Regions from separate parts of the Streptomyces sp. NPDC059009 genome, predicted to be linked through region 2. Evidence: riboswitches for the same ligand, from Rfam matches in the RefSeq annotation. Region 2 holds a riboswitch; the other holds the start of a gene.

Region 1 (8,946 bases), on a different contig from region 2:
GGACCCTCGGGCTCGTCCTCGCGTACGGGACCGGGCTGAACGTGTGGGCGCTCGTCCCGGCGACGCTCCTGATCGGACTCGGCATGGGGTCCTGCTTCGGCACCCTCTTCGACATCGCCCTCGGTGACGTCAGCGCGGAGGAGGCCGGGAGCGCCAGCGGGTCGCTCAGCGCGATCCAGCAGCTGGCGAGCGCGATCGGCTCCGCCGTGATGACGACGGTCTTCTTCCACACGCTCGGCGGCGGCCAGGCGCACGCCATGACGGTCAGTCTGATCGTGATGCTCGCCGTCACCACGGGCTGCCTCGCCCTGGTCCGCCTCCTGCCCAAGGCGGCGCAGCCCGAGGGCGCGCACGCGGCGTGAGCGCACGCGGAGTGAGCGACAACCCCCGTTCGGGGCGAACCAGTTCGCCCCGAACATGTTCGATACGGTGGATCCCATGAGCCCGCGCACCCCCGCCCCCCGCAGCCGCCGCGAGCGGCCCGCCAAGCCCGCCCTCACCTACGACGGCATCGTCGCGACCGCCGTCCGGCTCATGGAGAGCGAGGGCCTGCAGCGCGTCACCATGCGCCGCCTGGCCCAGGAGCTCGACACCGGCCCGGCCTCCCTGTACGTGTACGTGGCGAACACCGCCGAGCTGCACGCCGCGATCCTCGAAGAGCTCCTCGGCGCGGTCGACCTCACCCCGGCCCGGGCGGACGGCGACTGGCGCGACCGGCTCGCCGCGGTCCTCGACTCGTACACGCGCGTCCTGTTCGACAACCCCAGCCTCGCCCACTCCGCCCTGGTCTCCCGCCCCTCGGGCCCCAACTACCTCTCCCTGGTCGAGGCGCTCCTGGCCCTCCTGCACGAGGGCGAGGTGCCCGACGCCCAGGCCGCGTGGGGGATCGACGTGCTGCTCCAGGTGGCCACCGCGACGGCGGCCGAGCACTCCACCCGCTCCCACTCCACGACGGCCGAGGGCGAGGACAACGCGATCGCCGCCGCCGTACGCGACGCCGACCCCGCCACCCACCCCCGCATCGCGGCCCTCGGCTCCGACCTGGTCTCCGGCTCCCCCGAGGAGCGCCTGGCGTGGATCTTCCGGGCGGTCATCAACGGCGCCCGGGTCACGCCCCGCTGAGCCGGTCCCGCAGCTCCCGCTTGAGGATCTTCCCGCTGGCGTTGCGCGGCAGTGCCTCCACGAACACGATGCGCTTGGGCACCTTGAAGTGGGCGAGCTTCTCGCGTGCGTGGGCGAGGAGTTCGGACTCGGAGAGGTCACCGAGGTCCCCCGGGTCCCTCTGGGCTCCCTTGCGGACGACCACCGCCGTCACGGCCTCGATCCAGCGGTCGTCCGGGAGCCCGATCACCGCGGCCTCGGCGACCCCCGGGTGCTGGTACAGGACGTCCTCGACCTGGCGTGAGGCCACCAGGACGCCGCCGGAGTTGATGACGTCCTTCACCCGGTCGACGACGGTGAAATAGCCCTCGGCGTCGCGCACCGCGAGGTCGCCCGAGTGGAACCAGCCGTCGCGGAACGCCCCCTCGGTCTCCGCGGGCTTGTCCCAGTAGCCCTCGCACAACTGCGGGGAGCGGTAGACCACTTCACCCTGCGTGCCGTCGGGCACCTCCTTGCCCGACTCGTCGACGACCCGGGCCTCCACGAACAGCACGGGCCGCCCGCAGGAGTCCATGCGGCCCTCGTGCTCCCCGGGGCCGAGGACCGTGGCGAGGGGGCCGATCTCGCTCTGGCCGAAGCAGTTGTAGAAGGCCAGGTCCGGGAGGCGGGCGCGCAGCCGCTCCAGTACCGGTACCGGCATGATCGACGCCCCGTAGTACGCCTTGCGCAGGGCGCTCAGGTCGCGGGTGGCGAAGTCGGGGTGGTTCGACAGGCCGATCCAGACCGTGGGCGGGGCGAAGAGGCTGTCGGCCCGGCCCGCCGCCACCAGGTCGAAGATCCGGCCGGCGTCGGGGGCGTCCAGGATCGTGTTCTCGGCGCCGACCGCCAGATAGGGCAGCAGGAAGACGTGCATCTGTGCCGAGTGGTACAGCGGCAGCGAGTGCACGGGCCGGTCGGTCTCCCTGAGGTCCAGGGCGTGCAGCGCGCTCACGTATTCGTGGACGAGGGCGCGGTGGGTCATCATCGCGCCCTTGGGGAGGGCCGTCGTGCCCGAGGTGTAGAGGAGTTGGGCCAGGTCCTCGGAAGAGGGCTGCGGGCCGTCGTAGGGAGCGGTCGCGGGGAGGCGGGCGAGGAGGGAGTCGTCGGTGTCGCGCAGCGGGAGGGTGCGCAGGGTGCCCGGGAGGCGGGGGGCGAGGTCCGGGTCGGTGAGGACCAGGGAGCTGCCCGACTGGCCGACGATGTACGCGAGTTCGTCGCCGGTGAGGTTCTGGTTGACCGGGACGTGCACCAGGCCCGCGCGGGCGCAGGCGAGGAAGCCGATCAGGTAGGCGTCCGAGTTGTGGGCGTAGGCGGCGACGCGGTCGCCGGCGGCAAGGCCCTCGTCGCGCAGGGCGCGGGCCGCGCGCGAGACGGCGTCGTCGAGTTCGGCGTAGGTCCAGGAACGGTCGCCGTAGTGGAGCGCCGCCCGCCGTGGCATGCGCCGCGCGCTGCGCCGCAGGACGCCGTCGACCGTGTTGTCGCGTACACCCGTCACACCTGTGAGGCCCGTCATGGCGTGATCCTCGGGGGCGTCGGGGACGCCGGTCAAGGGGGGTGCGGCGGCGCGAAAGACACGGGTCAACACGGTGTACCCACCAGTGACCTACCGCTTAGTATGCGCAACTGCACCTTCCGTCAGACGAGTTGGGAGGCACGAAGAGGCATGATGCGTACCCGCACCAGACGCTTGACGGCCACCGGCATCACCTTGTTGACCGCCGTGGCCCTGCTGCCCGCGTCGGCGCGCGCCGAGCCGGAGGACGGCGCGCGCCGCTCCGGCGGCGGCCTGTCCGCCACGATCCGCTACACCCAGTACGGCATTCCGCACATCGTCGCCAAGGACTACCGGAACCTCGGGTTCGGCACCGGCTGGGCGCAGGCCGCCGACCATGTGTGCACGCTCGCCGAGGGCTATGCGACGGTGCGCGGCGAGCGCTCGCGCTACTTCGGCAAGGACGGGAAGCCCGACGGCTCCCTGTCGTCGGCGACCACGAACCTCTCAAGTGACCTGTACTTCCGGGGCGTTCGGGACGCGGGCACGGTGGAGAAGCTCGTCGGGAAGCCCGCGCCCGCCGGGGCGAGCCGGGACTCGAAGGACCTGATGCGGGGCTTCGCCGCGGGCTACAACGCCTGGCTGCGGCAGAACCGCGTCACCGACCCGAAGTGCAAGGGCGCCGACTGGGTCAAGCGGATCGAGCCGCTGGACGTGGCCCGGATGGGCTTCGCGGTGCAGGTGCTCGGCGGGCAGGGGCGGGCCGTCGACGGCATCGCCGCCGCCACTCCCCCGGCCGCCGCGAGCGAGCGGCACGCGCCCGACCCGGCGAAGACCGGGAAGGCCGCGCGTGAGCTGCTGTCGACGGAGGACGCCGACATGGGTTCCAACGCGGTGGCGTTCAGCGGGAAGACCACGGCGAACGGACGCGGCCTGCTGCTCGGCAATCCGCACTACCCGTGGCACGGCGGCCGCCGCTTCTGGCAGTCACAGCAGACGATCCCCGGTGAACTGAACGTCTCCGGCGGCTCGTTGGTCGGCACGTCGGTCGTCAACATCGGCTTCAACGGCAACGTCGCCTGGAGCCACACCGTCGCGACCGGCACCACCCTGAACCTCCACCAGCTCACCCTCGACCCCGCGGACCCCACCGCGTATCTGGTCGACGGCAAGCCGGAGAAGATGACCCGCCGGACGGTCACGGTGCCCGACAAGAGCGGCACCCCGGTCACCCGCACCCAGTACTGGACCCGGTACGGCCCGGTCGTCGCGGGCCTCGGCGCCGATCTCCCGCTGACCTGGACGAAGACGACGGCGTACGCCCTCAACGACCCCAACGCGGTGAATCTGCGCGGCAACGACACCGACCTCGGCTTCGGCAGGGCCCGCTCCACCGCCGACATCCGGCGCTCCCTGCGCGACACCCAGGGCCTCCCCTGGGTGAACACCGTCGCCGCCGACCGCGCGGGCCACTCCCTGCTCAGCCAGTCGCAGGTGCTGCCGCGCATCACCGACGACCTGGCGGCGCGCTGCTCCACGCCGCTCGGCAAGGTCACCTATCCGCAGGCGGGCCTGGCGATCCTGGACGGTTCGCGCACCGACTGCGCGCTCGGCCGGGACAAGGACGCCCTGCAGCCCGGCATCTTCGGGCCGTCCCGGATGCCGACCCTCAAGGACGCGCCGTACGTCGAGAACTCCAACAACAGCGCCTGGCTCACCAACGCCGACCACCCGCTCACCGGCTACGAGCGGATCTTCGGGGACATCGGTACGCAGCGCTCCCTGCGCACGCGCGGCGCCATCGAGGACGTCTCGGCGATGGCGAAGAAGGGCAGGCTGACCGTCTCCGACCTGCAGAAGCAGCAGTTCGCGGACCGGGTGCCCGCCGGTGACCTGGCCGCCGCGGATGTCGCGCGCGCCTGTGCGGCGCTGCCCGGCGGGACGGCAACGGGCAGTGACGGCAAGCCCGTCGACGTACGCACGGCGTGCGCGGCGCTCGCCTCCTGGGACCACGCGATGACGACGAAGAGCCGGGGTGCACTGCTCTTCGACCGCTTCTGGCGCAGGTTCACGGCCACGGTGCCGAAGGCCGAGCAGTGGAAGGTGCCGTTCTCGGCGGCCGACCCGGTGCGCACCCCGAACACGGTCAACACCGACGCGAAGGGCTTCACGGCCGCCCTCGCCGACACGGTCACGGAGCTGACCGGCGCGGGCATCGCCCTGGACGCCCCGCTCGGCGGGAACCAGTTCGTCACGCGCGGCGGGAAGCGGCTGCCCGTGCACGGCGGCACGGAGGGGCTCGGCGTCTGGAACAAGGTCGAGGCCGACTGGGACGCCCGGGGCGGCGGCTACACCGAGGTCCAGCACGGCTCCAGCCACATCCAGGCCGTCGGCTGGGACAAGGGCCGCTGCCCCGAGGCCCGCACGCTCCTGACCTACTCCCAGTCCCCGAATCCCGGCTCCGCCCACTTCAGGGACCAGACGGAGCTGTTCTCGCAGGGCCGCTGGGTGACGTCGCGGTTCTGCGAGAAGGACATCCTGAGCGACCCGGAGCTGACGGTGCAGCGGGTGCGCGAGCGCCACTGACCGACCACTCGTCCGATACGGGTATCGGCCCGCCCTCTCCCGTACCGAGAGGGCGGGCCGACTCCCGTCAGCCGAGGCCGAGTTGGCGCTGTGCGGCCTCCACCGTCTGGGCGAGGAGCACGGCGATGGTCATGGGCCCGACGCCACCGGGCACGGGCGTGATGAGGCTTGCCCGCTCCCGGGCGGCGTCGAAGTCGACGTCTCCGACATTTCCCGGGTTGTAGCCGGCGTCGATCACGACGGCGCCCGGCTTGATGTCCGCACCGGCGATGAAGCGCGGCCGGCCGACGGCGGCGAGCAGGACGTCGGCCTCGCGCACGATCGCGGAGAGGTCGGTGGTGCGGGAGTGGCAGTACGTGACAGTGGCGTCCCGGCCGAGCAGGAGCAGGCCCGCGGGCTTGCCGAGGATGGCGCTGCGCCCGACGACGACGGCGTGCTTGCCGGTCAGGTCGACGTCGTACGCGTCGAGGAGCCGCATGATCCCGCCGGGCGTGCAGGAGACGAAGCCGGGCAGGCCGAAGCCCATAGCCGCGAAGGAGTGCATGGTGACGCCGTCGACGTCCTTGGCCGGATCGATGGCCTCGAAGGCGGCGCGCTCGTCGATGTGCGGTCCGACGGGGTGCTGGAGCAGGATGCCGTGCACGTCCGGATCCGCCGACAGGGCGCCGATCGTGTCGACCAGCTCGGCGGTGCCGACGGAGGCGGGCAGGGCGACGTGCCGCGAGGTGATGCCCGCCTTCTCGCAGCGGGCGCGCTTCATCCGGACGTACGTCACCGAGGCCGGGTCCTCGCCGACCAGGACGGTCGCCAGACAGGGGGACGTACCGGTACGCCGCCTGATGTCGGCGGCGGCCTCCGCGCTCGACGCGACGATGCTCCGGGCGAGTCCGGTGCCGTCCATGAGCCGGGCCGAGCGCTGATCCGACGGCTGGGCCGACTGCTGTATGCGGGCCATGTGCCACTCCTGAGCCTCATAGGTGAGTCGCCCAGGCGCACGGCATCGGCATGGAGCCGGGCCGCTCCCCGGTGGTGCTCCACCTCAGCGCCAGTCACGGCCCGCGGCCATCGTAGTCGGCCCGGGCAACGGCCCACCCGATGGGACCTTCGCCTCATGCGCAGGACCCCGGGCGACGCGAGAATGACGGAACCGACCAACGACTCCCGGCCGGCGATCCCGGCCGGCGATCCGGCCACGAGCGGAAAGGCAGACCGGTGACCACCCCGGCCAACGGCTACACCCACTACGCGAAGCCCGCGCAGTTCCTCCTCAAGAACGAAGAGGTCCACCTGGGCGGCCACTGGTATCGGGCGAAGCGGGTCACGGTGCTGCGCGACCGGGTCAAGGTCACGTTCGACGGCGGGCACGTCCGCGAGTACGCCCCGCACGAGTCGTTCCCCGTGCGCCGCCCCGCGCAGTGGATCGCGCCGCAGCACACGGGGGTCGCGTGGGGGATGCCGGGCGGGGCGGGCCGGCGGTAGCCGGCGCCGCACTACCGGTCCTCGCCATCGGCCCTCGCCATCGGCCCTCACGGACCGGGGTGAGCCGGGCTCCCTCGCCAGGGGCGGCTCAGACGGCGCGCTCCCGTCCCTCCCAGTACGGGTCCCGCAGCCGCCTCTTGTACAGCTTGCCGTTCGGGTCGCGGGGCATCGTCTCGATGAAGTCGACGCTCTTGGGGCGCTTGTAGCCCGCGAGTTGGCTCTCGCAGTGGGCGAGTATCTCCGCCGCGAGGGCCTCCCCGGCCTCGTGTCCCTCGGCGACCTCGACGACGGCCTTGACCTGCTCGCCCCAGTCGTCGTGCGGGATGCCGAACGCGGCGGCGTCGGCGACGGCGGGGTGGGTCAGGAGTCCGGCCTCGATCTCGGCGGGGTAGATGTTGACGCCGCCCGAGATGATCATGTCGATCTTGCGGTCGCGCAGGAAGAGGTAGCCGTCCTCGTCGAGCACGCCGAGGTCGCCGACCGTGAAGAAGTCGCCGATGCGGTTCTTCTTCGTCTTGGCCTCGTCCTTGTGGTACGAGAATCCGCCGGTCCTCATCTTCATGTAGACCGTGCCCAGTTCACCGGCGGGCAGCTGGTTGCCGTCGTCGTCGTAGACCGCCAACTCGCTGATGGGCCACGCCTTTCCGACCGTGCCCGGCTTCTTCAGCCAGTCCTCGGCCGTCGCGAAGGCGCCGCCGCCCTCGCTGGCCGCGTAGTACTCCTCCACGCAGCTGCCCCACCAGTCGATCATGCCGCGCTTGACGTGGTCGGGGCAGGGCGCGGCGCCGTGGATCGCATGCCGCATCGAGGACACGTCGTAACGGTCCTTGGTCTCCTGCGGGAGGGCGAGGAGGCGGTGGAACTGGGTCGGCACCATGTGTGTGTGCGTGCACTTGTATGTGTCGATGACGCGCAGCATCTCCTCGGGCGTCCACTTGTCCATGAGGACGACGGGGTGCCCGATGTTCAGGGCGGCGCCCGCGAACTGGAGCACGGCCGTGTGGTAGAGCGGCGAGCAGACGAGGTGGACGTTGTCGTCGAACGGCTTGATGCCGAAGATGCCGAGGAAGCCGCCGAGGTACGCCTCCTCGGGGAGCTTGCCCTGCAGCGGCCTGCGGATGCCGCGGGGACGTCCCGTCGTACCGGAGGTGTAATTCATGACCCAGCCGAGGGTCCGGTCTGTGGGCGGCAACCCGCTCTGCCCGTCGAGGAGTTCGGCGTAGGGCCGGAAGGTGTCGACGGAGCCGACGGCGTAGCGGTGCGTCTCGGGCAGCCCGGCCTCGTCGGCGGCGGCCCGCGCCTGCTCGGCGAAGCGCTCGTGCGCGATCAGCACCTTGGCGCCGGAGTCGGAGACGATCCAGGCGATCTCCGGGCCGACCAGGTGGTGGTTGACGGGGACGAGGTAGAACCCGGCCTGGGAGGCGGCGAGATACGCGGCGAAGAACTCGACGCTGTTCGGCAGGACGACGGCGAACACGTCACCCTTCTCGAGACCCGCCGCCCGCAGCCCGTGCACCAGCTGGTTCACGGCGGCGTGCAGCCGTCCCGCGCTCCACTCCTCCCCGTCGGGTGCGGTCAGGACGGTGCGGTCGGGGTCGGCCGTGGCCTGGGCCCAGAAGCCGTTGGGCGGGGTCGAAGTGCTCACCGTGCTCATGCCTTGTCGCTCCTTCCGGCGATGCGGTTGACGCGGTCGATGGCGCGCTCGAAGCCACGCGTCAGGTCGTCGAAGACCGCCTGCACGCTGCGTTCGCTGTTCATCCGGCCGACGATCTGTCCGACGGGGGTGCCGAGCAGGGCGTCCACCTCGTACTTCTGGATCCGGGACACGGCCTCGGCGACGAGCAGGCCCTGCAGGGGCATCGGCAGCGTGCCGGGTCCGGCCGGGTCGTCCCAGGCGTCGGTCCATTCGGTACGCAGCTGCCGCGCGGGCTTGCCCGTGAGGGCGCGCGAGCGGACGGTGTCCCCGGAGCCCGCGGCGATCAACTTCCGGGTCAGGGCGGGCGAGTGGAGGTCGGCCTCGGTCGTGGTCAGCCAGAGCGAGCCGAGCCAGACGCCCTGTGCGCCGAGGGCGAGAGCGGCGGCGATCTGCTGTCCGCTGCCGATGCCCCCGGCGGCGAGGACCGGCAACGGGTCGACGGCCTCGACGGCTTCGGGCGTGAGCACCATGGAGGCGATCTCGCCGGTGTGCCCGCCCGCCTCGTAGCCCTGCGCCACGACGATGTCGATGCCCGCCTCCGCGTGCTTCTGCG
Region 2 (8,946 bases):
CGCCGAAGCGGCCGTTGAAGCGCTCCGCCAGGTCGCGGGTGAGCTCCACGTGCTGGCGCTGGTCCTCGCCGACCGGGACCTGGTCGGCCTGGTACAGGAGGATGTCGGCGACCTGGAGGACCGGGTAGGTGAACAGGCCGACGGAGGCGCGGTCCGCGCCGTGCCGGCTGGCCTTGTCCTTGAACTGCGTCATGCGGGACGCCTCGCCGAAGCCCGTCAGGCAGTTCATGACCCAGGCGAGCTGTGCGTGCTCGGGGACGTGGCTCTGCACGAAGAGGGTGCAGCGCTGCGGGTCGAGCCCGGCGGCGAGGAGCTGGGCCGCCGCGAGCCGGGTGTTGGCGCGCAGCTCCTTCGGGTCCTGCGGGACCGTGATCGCGTGCAGGTCCACCACCATGTAGAAGGCGTCGTGGGACTCCTGCAGCGCCACCCACTGGCGGACGGCGCCGAGGTAGTTGCCGAGGTGGAACGAGCCTGCGGTGGGCTGGATTCCGGAGAGCACGCGAGGACGATCAGAGGCCATGCTCAGCATTCTCTCAGGTGACTGCGACAGGTGGGGAACAGGTGCGGAACAGGTGCGGGACGGCCCGTACCGGCTCCCCGCCTGTTCCCCGCCCGGCTGACGCCTCAGTCCGTGGGCAGGCCCGGTGCCGGGAACGACCGCATCAGGTCCGCCACTTCGGCCCTGATCTTGGTGAGGGTCTCCTCGTCACCCGCACGAGCTGCGGTGACGCCCCGGTCGATCCACTCGGCGACGGTCGGCATGTGGTCGGCGGTGAGGCCCCGGGAGGTGAGCGACGGGGCGCCGATGCGGACGCCGGAGGGGTCGAAGGGCTTCCTCGGGTCGTACGGGACGGTGTTGTAGTTCACGACGATCCCGGCCCGGTCGAGCGCCTTCGCGGCCACCTTGCCGGGGACGTCCTTCGGCGTGAGGTCCATCAGGATCAGGTGGTTGTCGGTGCCGCCGGAGACGAGGTCGAAGCCGCGCGCGAGGAGGGCGTCGGCGAGGGCCTTGGCGTTGGCGACGACGGCGTGCGCGTAGGCGCGGAACTCCGGCCTCGCCGCCTCGTGCAGGGCGACGGCGATCGCTGCGGTGGTGTGGTTGTGCGGGCCGCCCTGGAGGCCGGGGAAGACGGCCTTGTCGATGGCCTTGGCGTGCTCCTCGCGGGACATCAGCAGGGCGCCGCGCGGGCCGCGCAGGGTCTTGTGGGTGGTCGTGGAGATCACATCGGCGTGCTCGGCGGGCGAGGGGTGGGCGCCGCCCGCGACCAGGCCCGCGATGTGGGCGATGTCCGCGACGAGGACGGCCCCGGCCTCGCGGGCGATCTCCGCGAAGCCCGCGAAGTCGATGGTGCGGGGCAGTGCGGTGCCGCCGCAGAAGATCAGCTTCGGGCGCTCCTTGAGGGCGAGGTCGCGCACCTCGTCCAGGTCGACCAGGCCGGTGTCGTGACGCACCCCGTACTGCACGCCCCTGAACCACTTGCCGGTCGCCGAGACGCCCCAGCCGTGCGTGAGGTGGCCGCCCATCGGCAGGGCCATGCCCATCACGGTGTCGCCGGGCTCGGCGAAGGCCAGGTAGACGGCGAGGTTGGCCGGGGAGCCGGAGTAGGGCTGGACGTTGGCGTGGCCGACGCCGAAGACGGCCTTGGCGCGGTCCTGGGCGAGCCGCTCCACCTGGTCGATGACCTGCTGGCCCTCGTAGTAGCGGCGGCCCGGGTAGCCCTCGCTGTACTTGTTCTGCAGGACCGTGCCGGTGGCTTCGAGGACGGCCGTGGAGACGTAGTTCTCGCTGGGGATCAGGCGCAGCGTCTCCGCCTGGAGCTGCTCCTCGGCGCCGACGAGGCCGGCGAGCTCGGGGTCCTCGGCGGTGAGGGCGGGGTGCGACAAGGGGAGAGTCATGGTGGTGGCCTCCGGGGCATGCGGTCAGTTCGTGTCCGTACGTGACGTGCTCCCGGGGTGCCCAGGCGGGCGGCACCTCGAAGGTCTTGCCCATGGCGGGGCTTCCTCGGGGTCGGTTCCCCGTACGCCAGTCGCCCTGCCGGTGAGAACACAGTAACGGGCGCGCCGGTACGGCAGGTTTCCCTGTCCGCGATGCGAGCGACGATAGGAATTGGGCCACGAGCCCCGCCCTCCATCCGCCGTGTGTGCCGAAGAACGGAGACCCCGTGTCCGCTACGGAAGCCCTCATCGCCCAGGCCGAAGCCCACAGCGCCCACAACTACCACCCGCTGCCCGTCGTGATCTCCTCGGCCGACGGCGCGTGGATGACCGACGTCGAGGGGCGCCGCTTCCTCGACATGCTCGCCGGGTACTCGGCGCTCAACTTCGGGCACGGCAACCGCCGTCTCGTCGACGCCGCGAAGGCCCAGCTCGACCAGGTCACGCTGACCTCGCGGGCCTTCCACCACGACCGGTTCGCGGCGTTCTGCACGCGCCTGGCCGAGCTGTGCGGCAAGGAGATGGTGCTGCCCATGAACACCGGCGCCGAGGCGGTCGAGACGGCCGTGAAGACGGCGCGGAAGTGGGGCTACCGGGTCAAGGGCGTGCCGGACGGGCGGGCGAAGATCGTCGTGGCGGCCGACAACTTCCACGGCCGCACCACGACCATCGTCAGCTTCTCCACCGACCCCGAGGCGCGCGCCGACTTCGGCCCCTACACCCCCGGCTTCGAGATCGTCCCGTACGGGGACGAGGAGGCGCTGCGGGCAGCGGTGGACGAGGACACCGTGGCCGTGCTCCTCGAACCCATCCAGGGCGAGGCGGGCGTCCTGGTGCCGCCGCCCGGATATCTCGCGGCCGTACGGGAGTTGACGCGGGAGCGGGACGTGCTCTTCATGGCGGACGAGATCCAGTCCGGCCTCGGCCGCACCGGGCGCACCTTCGCCTGTGAGCACGAGGGCGTGGTGCCCGACGTGTACCTCCTCGGCAAGGCGCTCGGCGGCGGCGTCGTGCCGGTCTCCGCGGTGGTGGCGGACGCCGATGTGCTCGGCGTCTTCAAGCCCGGCGAGCACGGCTCGACCTTCGGCGGCAACCCGCTCGCCTGCGCGGTCGGCCTGGAGGTCGTCGACATGCTCTCCACCGGCGAATTCCAGGCCCGCGCCACCGAGTTGGGCGAGCATCTGCACGCCGAGCTGGGGCTGCTCACCGGCACCGGCAAGGTCACGGCGGTGCGCGGGCGCGGGCTGTGGGCCGGGGTCGACATCAGCCCCGCGTACGGGACGGGGCGGGACATCTCGCAGAAGCTGATGGACCGGGGTGTCCTGGTGAAGGACACCCACGGGTCCACGATCCGGCTCGCGCCGCCCCTGGTGATCAGCAAGGAGGACCTGGACTGGGGGCTCGACCAGCTGCGGGCCGTCCTCAGCTGACCGGGGGCCGGTTCAGGGTTTGCGCGCGACGCCGCCGAACATCGCCACGTCCTCCAGCGGCCCCTCGGCGGCGTCCGCGCGCCACTTGTTGCACGACACGACGCCCGGCTCGAGGAGGTCAAGGCCGTCGAAGAACCGGGTGATCTGCTCGGGGGTGCGCTGGGTGAGCTTCGGGGTGCCGTGCTCGTTCCAGAACGCGACGGCGGCGTCCACGTCGGGCATGTCCGGCCGGGTGATGGTGTGGCTGAGGACGAGGTGGCTGCCGGACGGCAGGGCGTCCATGACGCGCCGCACGACGCCGTACGCCTCGGGGTCGTCGTCGAGGAAGATGACGACGCCGAGCAGGATCAGGGCGACGGGCTTGCTGAAGTCCAGGGTCCTCGCGGCCTGTTCGAGGATCACGTCGACGTCGCGCAGGTCCTGGTCGAGGTAGTCGGTGCGGCCCTCGGGGGTGCTGGTGAGCAGTGCGCGGGCGTGGACGAGGACCAGCGGGTCGTTGTCCACGTAGACGACGCGGGACTCCGGGGCGAGACGCTGGGCCACCTCGTGGGTGTTGTCGGCGGTGGGCAGGCCCGTACCGATGTCCAGGAACTGCCGTATGCCCTCCTTCGCCACCAGGTGCTGCACCGCGCGGCCGAGGAAGACCCGGTCGGCGCGGGCGTACTCCCCGATGCCGGGGTGGAGCTCGCGGATCTGGTCACCCGCCGCCTGGTCCACCTCGTAGTTGTCCTTGCCCCCGAGCCAGTAGTTCCAGATGCGCGCCGTGTGCGGCTGGCTTGTATTGATCCTGTCGTCCATGGGTGCAGGGTATGTGGCGGACAACGGGACGTCTCCGCCGGGGAGTTCAAAGAATTCTCCGGCGGTCAGAGGATCACGTGGGGCAGGAAGCGGGCGTACTCGTCCGTGATCAGGCCCGACGACTCCCGGATGCCGAGGCCCGCCGCCTCCCCCTCGACGACCCACGCGCCCAGCACCGTGCGGTTGCCGTCGAAGTCCGGCAGTGGCGCCAACTCCTGGTAGCAGCACGGCTCTTCGCGTACGGCGGCGGGGGCGCCCGGGTCGTGGACCGTCACCCCGGCGCCCTCGCGGCCCAGGAGGGGCTTGGCGACCCAGCCCGTCGTGGCGGCGAGGTCGCGCGGGCCGTCCAGGTAGGCGGGGAGGAGGTTCGGATGCCCCGGGTAGAGCTCCCAGAGGATCGCGAGGAGCGCCTTGTTGGAGAGCAGCATCTTCCAGGCGGGCTCGATCCACAGCGTGCTGCCCGTGCCGCCGCCGTTGTCCAGGGTGTCCAGGACGTGCGGGCCGAAGCGGTCCGTGGCCAGCCACTCCCAGGGGTAGAGCTTGAAGCAACTGCGCAGGAAGCGGAGCTTCTTGTCGACGAAGCGGCCGGAGAGACGGTCCCAGCCGATGTCCTCCATCGAGATGGACTCCGTGGCAAGGCCCGCCTGGTCGGCCGTCTCCCGCAGATACGCGACCGTCATCAGGTCCTCGCCGAGCTCGTCGCCCGCGGAGTGCGCGAAGTAGAGGGGGCTGCCCGGCGGGAGCAGCTCGGCCTGCCTCCGCCAGGCTTCGACCAGGCGCTCGTGGAGGGAGTTCCACTGGTCGGCGCCGGGGAAGCGCTCCTCCATCCAGAACCACTGGGGGCCGGCCGCCTCGACGAGGGAGGTCGGGGTGTCCGCGTTGTACTCGAGGAGCTTCGCCGGGCCCGTGCCGTCATGGCGCAGGTCGAACCGGCCGTAGAGGGACGGGAGTTCGGCCCTGCGGCGCCAGGACTCCTTGATGAGGCCGGCGAGGCGGGGGTCCGTGATGCCCAGGTCCTGCGCCAGGCGGTCGCGGGCCACCAGGTGCTCCGCCGCCGCGAGACACATCGCGTGCAGCTCCTCGACGACCTCCTCCAGGGCCTCCACCTCGGGCAGCGAGAAGACGTAGTACGCGGACTCGTCCCAGTACGGGCGCAGCGTGTCGTCCGGGTAGCGGGTGAGCGGGTAGATGAGGCCCTGGTCCTCGACCGTCTGCTGCCAGCCGGGGCGGGGGGTGGTGGTGTGGCGTTTCATCGGGGGTCCTTGAGGGGGTGCTTCGGCTTCGGCTTCGGCGCGCTCAGCCGCCGCCGCTGCCCGAGCAGCCGAAGCCGTTCCGGTCCACTGCCTCGCTGCGGCTGAACGTGCCGTAGTCCGCGCGGCGGCCGGTGACGTCTGCGTCGTAGTACCAGGCGGCGTCCACACGCCCCTGCTTGCCGGTGCCGAAGGACCCCGAGGAACCCTTGCGGGACGACGATGAGCCCTGCGCGCCCGACGCGCAGTTGCTGTCGCTCACGATGCGGTAGCCGTCGGTGAAGTTGTAGCTGTCACGGTCCACGCAGCGGCGGTCCGGGTCGGAGCCGCAGGACGTGAGGGCCGCGGCGAGCACGCCCATGCCGCCGAGGGCGACGGTGCTGGAGCGCATCCGGCGGCGCGGGGCGGAGGCGGGCGGGGACGTGGAGGCGGGCGGGGACGCGGCAGGCAGCGGCGCGGTGCGTGGTGGGACTTCGGTCATGGTGCGTGAGGGTAGGCAACGCCCGGGCGGACCCGCCGGGCGCCCCCTGGGCCTCAGCCTCAACTACTGTCCCTTCATGCCCCTTGGGATGATTTGCGCACTGGGTTCCGCGGTCTGCTTCGGTACGGCCTCCGTCTTCCAGGCGGTCGCCACCCGCTCCACGGCGCCCGGCTCCGGCTCGGGCGTCGACCCGGCGCTGCTGCTGCGCGCCGCGCGGCAGTGGCGGTACCTCCTCGGCCTCGGCCTGGACGGCCTGGGTTTCCTGCTCCAGATCGTCGCGCTCAGATCGATCCCCATCTACGCGGTGGGGGCGGCGCTCGCGGCCTCGCTCGCCGTGACGGCGGTGGTGGCGGCGCGGCTGCTGCACGTGCGGCTGAGCGGGGTGGAGTGGGGCGCGGTGGGGGTGGTCTGCGCGGGCCTGGCGATGCTGGGGCTGGCCTCCGGTGACGAGGGCGAGCACGGCGGGTCGGCGACGCTGCGGTACGCGATGCTCGGGGTCGCGGTGGCCGTGCTGCTGCTCGGTGCGGTGGCGGGCCGGCTCCCCGACCGGGGGCGTGCGCTGGCGCTGGGCCTGGGTGCGGGCTGCGGCTTCGGCGTGGTGGAGGTGACGGTGCGCCTCATCGACGACGTCTCGCCGGGTGCGCTGCTCTCCAATCCCGCGACGTACGCCCTGCTCGTGGGCGGTGGTGCGGCGTTCCTGCTGCTCACGTCGGCGCTGCAGCGGGGGTCGGTGACGACGGCGACGGCCGGGATGGTCATCGGTGAGACGGTCGGTCCGGCGCTGGTGGGCGTGGTGTGGCTGGGCGACAGGACACGGGAGGGGCTGGGGTGGCTGGCGGTGCTGGGGTTTGTGGTGGCGGTGGTGGGGGCGCTGGCGCTGGCGCGGTTCGGGGAGGCGCCGAGCCCGTCAAGCCCGTCAAGGGGGCACCGCTGATCGGGGGGAAGCGCTGATCGGGGGAAGCGCTGATCGGGGGCGAGGAGGCCGGGCCCCCCGCGAGGGGGCCCGGCCCAGGACGGCAAGCCGCACCCCAGGAGCGCCCCGCCCCCGCAGCACCGGTCAGCGCGGCGTGACGATCGGGAACCTCGGGTCGGGGAAGACCAGGTAGCCGAAGACCGTGTCCGCGGCCGCCTTGTCGTCGACCTGGATGGTGCCCGCGGTGACCTGCTCGTCGAAGTTCTGGGTGAACCGCGGTCCGGACAGGGCCAGTTCGTTGAGTGCCTTGCGCGTGAGCGTGATCGTGGCGGTGGGCTTGCCCGCCAGGGCGTCCGGGCCCTCGACGTAGATCAGGGCGCCGTTGCGCAGGGTGGTGGTGGCCTCCTGGCGGGGGTCTTCGAGGACCCAGCGCAGGACGATGGGCGTGGTCTGCCCCTCCGCCGCCTTCGGCCCGTCGACGGCCTTCGCCATGGCCTGGAAGAACAGCCCCAGGGTCATGCTCCGCACCAGGTCGGAAGCGCTCTGCGGGGTGCGCTTCTGCGGTCCTTCGACGACCTCCTGGGCGCCGGTGAGGAAGAAGTTGCGCCACGTGGCGTTCTCGGCGCCGAAGCCGAGCTGGGTGAACGTCTGGGACTGGAGCTGCTTGGCCTGGTCCAGGGCGTCCTTGGCGATGGTGAAGTCCGGGTCACCGGAGGCGAAGATGACGTGGTTGAGCAGCTCGGCGGCCCACCGGTACTGCGGCGGATCGGCCGAGAGCGCCTCCTGCGCCTTGGCGTTGACGGCCTCCGGGCCGCCCATCGCCGTCACGTACTGCACGCCCGCCTCGATGGGCGGCAGCGTCCACAGGTGGGCGGGGTTGCCGTCGAACCAGCCGATGTAGCGCTGGTAGACGGCCTTGAGGTTGTGGCTCAGCGAGCCGTAGTACCCCTGGTCGTACCAGTGCTCGGCCAGGCCGCGCGGCAGGTGCTTGAGCTTCTCGGAGATCTCGATGCCCGTGTATCCGGCGTCGATGAGGCGCAGCGCCTGGTCGTTGAGGTAGGCGTACATGTCCCGCTGGTTCGACAGGAACTCGATGATCGAGTCCTTGCCCCAGCGCGGCCAGTGGTGCGAGGCGAACTCGACATCGGTGTGCTCGCCGAAGGTCTGGATCGCCTCGGTGAGGTACTTCGACCACGCGTGCGGGTCGCGGACCTGGGCGCCGCGCAGGCTGAGCAGGTTGTGCAGGGTGTGGGTGGCGTTCTCCGCCATGCACAGGGCCCTGAGCTCGGGGAAGTAGAAGTTCATCTCCGCGGGCGCCTCGGTGCCGGGCGTCAGCTGGAAGACGATGGGCACGCCGTCGACGGTCTGCGTGTACAGGCCGGGCCGCCACGGGATCACGTACTGCGCGGACCAGTTGCTCTGCGGCGTCGTCGGGATCTCGGGGCCGCCGACGTAGTGGCGCGGCGGGATCAGCGTCACCTCGCCGGTGGAGATCGTCAGGCCGAGGCCCGCGCCGACCTGCCCGAACGGGCCCTTGTCGAGGCCCGCGGCGTACATGAACTCCGCCCGGCGCGCCATCGCGGGACCCGCGAGGACGTTCTCCCTGATCGCGTGCTCCAGGAAGCCGATCGGGGCGTAGACCGCGAGGTCCTCCGGGACCACGTCGCCCTTCTCCGCGAACAGGCCGCGGGAGCCGCCGAAGTGGTCGACGTGGCTGTGCGTGTAGATCACCGCGGTGATCGGCCGCGAGTCCTCGGTGGTCGTCCGGTAGAGCTCGAGGGCGGACCGCGCCGTCTCGTACGAGGCGAGCGGGTCGATGACGATCAGGCCGGTGTCGCCGGTCACGATGGTCATGTTCGACAGGTCGTAGCCGCGGATCTGGTAGATGACGCGGGGCCCGTTGGCCAGGACCTGGAACAGACCGGACTGGGCGGTCAGGGTGCCCTGCCGCCACAGGCTCGGGTTGACGGAGGGGGGAGAGGTCTCGTCGTCCCGCAGGAAGTCGTAGGAGGCGAAGCTCCAGACCATCTCCTCCTTGCCGCCCTTGGCCGGGATGAACGGCACGTCGGGCACCGCTATCAGACCTCTCGCGGCGTCCTCGTAGTCCCCGCTGCTGGGGCTCGGTAAGGACTCGGTCTG

The links. A riboswitch is a leader RNA that binds a small molecule or an ion and turns the genes downstream of it on or off. The one in region 2 is predicted to bind ZMP and ZTP.
Region 1: it holds a riboswitch for ZMP and ZTP, as region 2 does, so the genes downstream of both, ACFWYM_RS18495 (bifunctional 5,10-methylenetetrahydrofolate dehydrogenase/5,10-methenyltetrahydrofolate cyclohydrolase) here and glyA (serine hydroxymethyltransferase) in region 2, are expected to answer to the same signal.

The regions. Positions count from the first base shown of each region.
Region 1 is NZ_JBHYJB010000017.1:4,350-13,295, reverse strand. Features, by position in the region: gene ACFWYM_RS18515 (MFS transporter) at 1-362, shown strand, start outside; gene ACFWYM_RS18510 (TetR/AcrR family transcriptional regulator) at 439-1,122, shown strand; gene ACFWYM_RS18505 (acyl-CoA synthetase) at 1,109-2,653, opposite strand; gene ACFWYM_RS18500 (penicillin acylase family protein) at 2,807-5,218, shown strand; gene ACFWYM_RS18495 (bifunctional 5,10-methylenetetrahydrofolate dehydrogenase/5,10-methenyltetrahydrofolate cyclohydrolase) at 5,286-6,173, opposite strand; ZMP/ZTP riboswitch at 6,196-6,281, opposite strand; gene ACFWYM_RS18490 (hypothetical protein) at 6,431-6,697, shown strand; gene ACFWYM_RS18485 (acyl-CoA synthetase) at 6,786-8,351, opposite strand; gene ACFWYM_RS18480 (NAD(P)H-dependent flavin oxidoreductase) at 8,348-8,946, opposite strand, start outside.
Region 2 is NZ_JBHYJB010000040.1:78,417-87,362, forward strand. Features, by position in the region: gene trpS (tryptophan--tRNA ligase) at 1-520, opposite strand, end outside; gene glyA (serine hydroxymethyltransferase) at 625-1,896, opposite strand; ZMP/ZTP riboswitch at 1,949-2,041, opposite strand; gene rocD (ornithine--oxo-acid transaminase) at 2,163-3,365, shown strand; gene ACFWYM_RS33415 (SAM-dependent methyltransferase) at 3,378-4,163, opposite strand; gene ACFWYM_RS33420 (glutathionylspermidine synthase family protein) at 4,229-5,416, opposite strand; gene ACFWYM_RS33425 (hypothetical protein) at 5,460-5,804, opposite strand; gene ACFWYM_RS33430 (hypothetical protein) at 5,983-6,828, shown strand; gene ACFWYM_RS33435 (alkyl/aryl-sulfatase) at 6,952-8,946, opposite strand, start outside.